Regions from separate parts of the Devosia sp. Micro-HW1 genome, predicted to be linked through region 1. Evidence: predicted binding sites of a transcription regulator. Region 1 holds the regulator's gene; the other holds the start of a gene.
What was found. The regulator LexA, encoded in region 1, represses DNA repair genes until DNA is damaged. The targets are predictions, from matches to a motif close to TGTTCNNNNTGTGTTCNG.
Positions count from the first base shown of each region.

Region 2: a site for LexA is predicted at 1,603-1,620, ahead of MQW79_RS09960 (putative DNA modification/repair radical SAM protein). Genes of this name have one in related genera too.

Region 1 is NZ_CP094375.1:521,239-524,873, reverse strand. It holds gene moaC (cyclic pyranopterin monophosphate synthase MoaC) at 1-413, shown strand, start outside; gene MQW79_RS02400 (molybdopterin molybdotransferase MoeA) at 410-1,612, shown strand; gene lexA (transcriptional repressor LexA) at 1,730-2,446, shown strand; gene MQW79_RS02390 (IlvD/Edd family dehydratase) at 2,644-3,635, opposite strand, start outside.
Region 2 is NZ_CP094375.1:2,097,607-2,101,241, forward strand. It holds gene MQW79_RS09955 (UdgX family uracil-DNA binding protein) at 1-366, opposite strand, end outside; gene MQW79_RS09960 (putative DNA modification/repair radical SAM protein) at 366-1,601, opposite strand; gene MQW79_RS09965 (ring-cleaving dioxygenase) at 2,058-3,008, shown strand; gene MQW79_RS09970 (vWA domain-containing protein) at 3,256-3,635, opposite strand, start outside.

The sequences.
Region 1 (3,635 bases):
CCGTTACGCGTCGCAAGGCCGTGGCGCAAGCGCGGATTTCCGGCCAGGCGACGACAATCGCCAACATTCTTGGTGGGGGCCTCAAGAAGGGCGATGCGCTCGCAGTCGCCCGCGTCGCCGGGATCATGGCGGCCAAGAAAACCAGTGAGCTGATCCCTCTCTGCCATCCCATTCCGCTCACCAAGGTGAGTGTTGAAATCGAGGGCGATGGTCCCGGCTCAATTCTCATTCTCGCCACGGCCGAAACCACCGGCCAGACCGGGGTGGAAATGGAAGCGCTGACGGCTGCTTCCGTTACGGCGCTCACCCTCTACGACATGGCCAAGGCCATAGACCGGGCCATGGTCATTTCCGATCTCTGCCTCGTCGAAAAGTCCGGCGGCAAGTCGGGCGACTTTTTGCGCGCGCCATGAGTCTGCTCCCCGTCGATGATGCCCTGAGGGCCATCCTGGGACGAGTTTCCGCCCCCGAGGCGGAGCGCGTGTCCATTGCGGCGGCCCTTGGGCGGGTCCTGGCCGAACCTCTCGTGGCGCAGCACCACCAGCCACCTTTCGACGCCAGCGCCATGGACGGCTATGCCATGCGTGCTGCCGACGTCGCCGAGGGCTCCTGGCTCAATGTGGTCGGCACGTCGCAGGCCGGGGCCGGCTTTGCAGGAACGGTCGGTCACGGCCAGACAATCCGGATCTTCACCGGCGCGCCGGTTCCTGCAGGGGCCGACACCGTCATCATGCAGGAAGAGGCCGTGCGCGAAGGCGACCGTGTGCGGTTCACCGCCCCTGCCCGGCCTGGCCACAGCGTCAGGCCGAAGGGCAACGACTTTGCGACCGGCCAGGTGCTGGTGCCGGCTGGCACCCGCCTCACGCCGATGCAGATCGCGGTGGCGGCTGCGGCCAACGCGCCGGAGCTCGTCGTGGCAAGGCGTCCTCGGATCGGGCTTGTGGCAACCGGTGACGAACTCGTGCTCCCCGGCAGTGCATTGGGGCCGGACCAGATCGTCGCCTCCAACAGTTTCGGGCTCGGCGCCATGCTGGCGCCCTATGCGGAAGCGGTGACCGATCACGGCATTGTCCCTGATACTGTCGATGCGCTGCGCACCAGACTCGGCGCCGCCTTCGCCGACGAGCCGGATTTTCTCATCACCACCGGCGGCGCATCGGTGGGCGAGCATGACCTGGTTCAGGATGTGCTGGCAGAACTCGGCGTGACGCTGGATTTCTGGCGGATCAACATGCGCCCGGGCAAGCCACTGATGTTTGGCGTGCGCGGCAAGACTCTCGTGTTCGGACTGCCAGGCAATCCCGTCTCGGCCATGGTCACGGCACTCGTCTTCATCAAGCCGGCCCTGCGTGCCTTCCTGGGTCACGCCGAACCAGACGCGTTGCGTCTGCCGCTTGCGGGTCCCACGCCGCCCAACACCGCTCGCCGCCATTTCATGCGTGCCAAACTCGTTCATGGCGAGACGGGCCCTCTGGCCGAACCGATCAGCCAGACGGACAGCGGCCACACCTCGTCCCTGGCCTCCGCTGACCTGCTCATTGTCCAGCCTGAGCACGACCCCGGTCAGCCTGCCGGAACGCTTGTTGAAGTCAGTAGCATCGACGGATTCTGATCTACAATCGCGTTCATGTGAACCGTCCAGGCCCCGATCCGGCAGAGGGCATTGCAGAACATAACTGGAACATGTATGGTCGTTCCGTCTATGTTCCGATTCTGGACCGAGGGGCCGATGCTGACACGCAAACAACACGAGCTGCTGATGTTCATCCATGAAAGGATGAAGGAGAGCGGCATTCCCCCCAGCTTCGACGAAATGAAGGATGCCCTTGATCTGGCATCGAAATCCGGCATCCACAGGCTGATCACGGCGCTCGAGGAACGTGGCTTTATCCGCCGCCTGCCGAACCGTGCCCGGGCGCTGGAAGTGGTAAAGCTCCCTGACTCGATGAATCCATCGCTCGGCGGCCGCAAGGCACGCTTCGAGCCGGCGGTCATCGAGGGCAATCTGGGCAAGGTCGCGAGCCCCCCTGCCCGCGGTAATGCCGGTGGCGAGGACTATGCGCGGCCGGTCTCGATCCCGGTGATGGGCCGCATCGCGGCTGGTACCCCCATCGAGGCCATCCAGTCCCATTCCCATACTATTGCCGTGCCGCCCGAAATGCTCGGCGCCGGTGAACATTATGCCCTTGAAGTGCGCGGCGATTCCATGATCGACGCCGGCATTTTCGATGGCGATACCGTGCTCATCAAGAAGCAGGAACACGCCTCGACCGGCGAGATCATCGTTGCCCTGGTGGATGACGAGGAAGCGACCCTCAAGCGTCTCCGCCGCAAGGGCGATACGGTGGCGCTGGAGGCCGCGAACCCGGCCTACGAAACCCGCATCTTCCCGCCAGACCGGGTCAAGGTGCAGGGCCGCCTCGTTGGGCTTTTGCGCAAGTATTGACCCCTTTCCCCCCGGAAATTGGAAAAGGCCCGCCGACTGGCGGGCCTTTTGGTTTTTGGCTTGGGGAGTGACACCGTCACTGCGTTTGCATCGTCATTGCCGGACTTGTCCCGGCAATCCCACTTGTAGAGGCACTGACCACCGGGCCAAGCCCGGTGGCGACGTCTGGCCGGGTGTTCCCGCCTAGGCGGACATGCCTAGTGGTTGTCGCGCGGCAGGCCTTCGGTCTGAGCAATGCGCTGGTACTTTTCGGCGGGCTTGAGGATGGCGCCGTCGCCCAGCTGCCCGACGAGGCCACGCTGGATTTCCTGCCACGGGGTCTGGTGCCTGGGGAACTTGTAGCCCCCTTCCGCTTCCAGCGCCGCGCGGCGGTTGGCGATTTCCTCGGCCGAGATCAAGATGTCGGCTTCGCCCTTGTTAAGGTCGATGCGCACCCGGTCACCGGTCTTGAGGATGGCAAGGTTGCCACCGGCCGCCGCCTCAGGCGAGGCATTGAGGATCGAGGGCGAGCCTGACGTGCCCGACTGGCGGCCGTCACCGATACAGGCGAGTGAAGAGACGCCCTTCTTGATGAGGTAGGCCGGCGGCCGCATGTTGACCACTTCTGCAGCGCCCGGATAGCCGATCGGGCCAGCGCCGCGCATGAAGAGCAGCGTGTGCTCGTCGATCTCGAGAGCCGGGTCATCGATGCGGTTGTGATAGTCCTCGGGGCCGTCGAAGACCACAGCCTTGCCCTCGAACATGCCCGGATGGGCGGGATCGGAGAGATAGCGGTCACGGAACTCGGCCGAGATGACCGACGTCTTCATGATGGCATTGTCGAAAAGATTGCCGCGCAGCACGAGGAAGCCGGCTTCCTTCTTCAGCGGGTTGTCGAAATGCCGGATGACCTTGTCGTCTTCGATCGTGGTTGTGCGGCAGTTCTCGCCAATGGTCTTGCCGTTGACCGTGGGGGCGTTCTCATGAATGAGGCCCTGCGCCATCAGCTCGTTGACCACGGCGGGGACACCACCGGCATGGTAGTAGTCCTCACCCAGATATTCGCCAGCCGGCTGCAGGTTGACCAGCAGCGGCACCTTGTGACCGTGCTGCTGCCACTCATCGATGTTGAGATCGACGCCGATATGCTTGGCAATGGCGTTGATGTGGATCGGCGCGTTGGTTGAGCCGCCAATGGCGGAATTGACCA
Region 2 (3,635 bases), 1.6 Mb from region 1:
CTTGTGCGCGTCGCGACGCACCGCCGAGGCCATATTTGCCAGCAGACTGTTGTCGCGATCGCCGGCATTGGTGAACAGATGTGGGTCCGATTGCAACCGCCAGAGCACCCGGTAGAGGATGGCGAAGCGATCCGGGTTGGCATGCTGGATGACGGAGGCGGCGAGGTCGATGAATTGTCGCGGCACTGAACCCACTGGGCCATCGGCAGAGGGCAGCATGTCGTCGCCTGCTTCGAATAGACCGTTTTCTTCCGACCCGGTCCGCCACACGACCTGGCTCGGCGCCATGCCGGCCACCAGCAGCCGACGCGCCTTGGCGCGCCACTCCGCGAGGTCATTGGGTTTTTCAAGTCGTACCGCCAGCATCAGAAGAGGCTCAACTGGGTGGGGGGCGGCACGAGCTTTTGCCGGAGCTTGGCATCGTCGAGCGTCGTCCCCGGCGTCCAGTCGGCACAGGTGATGAAGGGCCGCACCTTGTCGATGGAGGCCGTCATGCGAGCCACGTCGGCCAGGGTCAGGCGGTGGTGGCGACGGGAGGTGAGGATGCGGTCGACGGCGTTGATGCCGAGCCCCGGAATGCGCAACAGCCGCTCGCGGTCGGCCCGGTTGACGTCCAGGGGGAAGTCATGGCGGTGCTTGAGCGCCCAGGCCAGTTTCGGATCCACGGCAAGGTCGAGATCGCCCGCCTCGCCGCCCGCAACGATTTCGGGCACGTCGAACCCATAGAAGCGGATCAGCCAGTCGGCCTGGTAGAGCCGGTGCTCGCGCATCAGCGGCGGCGGTTTCAGCGGCAGGCGGGAGCTGGCGTCGGGAATGGGCGAGAAGGCGGAGTAATAGACGCGCTTGAGGCGGTAGCCGGAATAGAGCCCCGCTGCGCGCGTGAGGATAGCGGCATCATTGGCCCCGTCGGCGCCGACGATCATCTGCGTCGATTGCCCGGCCGGCGCGAATTTTGCCGGTTTGGCCTTGCTCTTGCCCTCGGGCATTGCCTCATCGAGCTTGCCGCGCAATCGCGCCATGGCGGTACGGATTTCGGAAGGGCGCTTTTCCGGCGCGAATTGCTCCAGCGCGCCGTCGGTGGGCAGTTCGATATTGGTGGAGAGCCGGTCGGCCCAACGCCCCGCTTCAACCAGCAGTTCGGGCGCGGCATTGGGAATGACCTTGAGATGGATATAGCCGGCAAACAGGTGCTGCTCGCGCAAGGTCCGCGCCACCAGCACCATCTGCTCCATCGTATAATCGGGCGAACGGATGATGCCGGAGGAAAGGAACAGGCCCTCGATATAATTGCGCCGGTAGAAGTCGAGCGTGAGGCGCACCACCTCCTCGACCGAGAACCGCGCCCGCTGCACGTTGGAGGAGGAGCGGTTGATGCAATAAGCGCAGTCATAGACGCAGAAATTGGTCATCAGCAGTTTCAGGAGGCTGATGCAGCGGCCGTCCGGCGCATAGGAATGGCAGATGCCACTGCCCTCGGTGGAGCCGATCCCTCTGGTGCCAGAAGAATTGCGTTTTTCGCTGCCGCTCGAGGCGCAGGACGCATCGTATTTGGCAGCATCGGCCAGAATGGCAAGTTTTCGAGTGAGATTCAGCGCGACCATGTGTTCATCCTTTGTTCTTGTTGTAGAGGATGAAACGGCCGGGCGCATGTAACTATGACATAGGACGCAAACTTGTGATGGGACTGACGCCAGACGAGCGATGAAATCCCTAGCGTCTGAATATCCACCACGCGTCACCCTCGGGCTTGACCCGAGGGGCACTTCACTTGGCGATTTCATCGCGGGCAGCGCGAACTTGGCCTTCAGAAGTTCAGGGCCCTCGGGTCAAGCCCGAGGGTGATGCGTGGTGGGTCTGGCAACGTTGTGGATGGCCCCACAACAACGACCTCCCACGGGAGCTATGCGCGGATCGTTCAATAATAGACACCAGTGAGTTGCGATTGGTTCGCTAGCCAAAGCTACGACCAGTCCATACATTCACCCTCGAACGACGGCGCCGGATGCGCCGCCCCACGAACTGGCCGGCTCTGGCTTGAGCCGCCGAGGAGAAACGAAATGACCCTTGAACTTGGCGGCATCCATCACCTGACCGCCGTGACCGCCGACGCCCCCAGGAACCTGGCCTTCTACACCAAGACCTTGGGCATGCGCCTGATCAAGAAGACCGTGAACCAGGACGACACGACCGCCTATCACCTCTTCTATGGCGACGGCGTTGCCTCGCCCGGCGCGGACCTCACCTTCTTTGATTTCCCCACCCTGCGCGAACAGCGCGGCAACCACACGGTGGGCCGCACGGGCCTCCGCGTCGACAGCGAAGCGACGCTGCAGTGGTGGAAGGAGCATCTGGAAGCCAACAAGGTGTCGACCTCGGGCATCAAGGAACGCTTCGGCCATGTCTCCCTTGATTTCGAGGACTTCGAAGGCCAGCGCTTCCGCTTCGTGGTCGATGACAAGAACAAGGTCGTCCCCTGGGCCAAGTCCCCCGTCCCGGAAGACAAGCAGATCATCGGCCTCGGGCCCATCACCCTATCGGTGCCGGCGCTCGAACCAACCGACGCCATGCTGACCCGCGTCATGAACATGCGGCAGGTGCGGCATTACCCGGCGCGCGAACGCAATGGCGAGGTCTTTGTCTATGAAATGGGTCCGGGCGGTCCGGGTGCGGAACTGCACGTCTCAGTCGATCCGAGCCTGCCGCGTGCCCGCCCCGGCGCCGGTGGCGTGCACCACGTCGCCTTCCGCACCCCGGACCAGGAGTCCTTGCGCGAATGGATCGAGCGGGTGAACAGCTTTGGCATCCGCTCCTCGGGCGAAGTCGAGCGCTTCTACTTCACCTCGCTCTACTTCCGTGAGCCCAACGGCATCCTGTTCGAGATCGCCACCGACGTTCCCGGCTTTGCCGCCGACGAACCGATGGAAACCCTGGGCGAAAGCCTCTCGCTGCCGCCCTTCCTCGAAGGCAGGCGCGCCCAGATCGAGGCAGGATTGAAGCCGCTGGTTTGAAGTATACCTCTCCCTTTGGGGGAGAGGTCGACGGCGAAGCCGGCGGGTGAGGGGGCCCTTTACGAATAGACTGGGCCCCCTCACCCGGCCTGCGGCCGACCTCTCCCCCAAGGGAGAGGTCTCGCTGCGCTCGTCACCCCCACCCAGCCTCCCCCTGAAAAAGGGGGAGGGGCCTATCGTGTGTGTCGCGAGGACCGCGGACCACCGGCCACTCCTCCCCTTTGACGAGGGAGGGAGCTGATCGCGTTCAGTCGCAATCATCCGCTCTGGTGGCAAATTCGCACACATCGGTGTGGGTATCGGGCTTGAGCAGGCTCGCCATGTCGACCAGGCGGATGAATTCGGCGCGGTAGCCGCCATCGTCTTCGCCACGCCCGGCCTTGGCCAGCGCTTCCACCTTGTTCCAGCTCATCGCCGTGCCATAGGCGCTGCCCTTCAGTTTTTGCCCGAAGGCAGCGACGGCGGCCGCGAACTGGGCGTCGACACCGGCATCGGCAATGTCGCCATAGGCCAGGTCGGGCGTTACCTTCACTTCGATCAGCTGGCTGATTTCGCTCTCGGGCAGCTTGTAGCGCATCTTGAGGAAGGCGATGTCGGTGCTGTCGCCGACACTGGTCGAGGACCCGA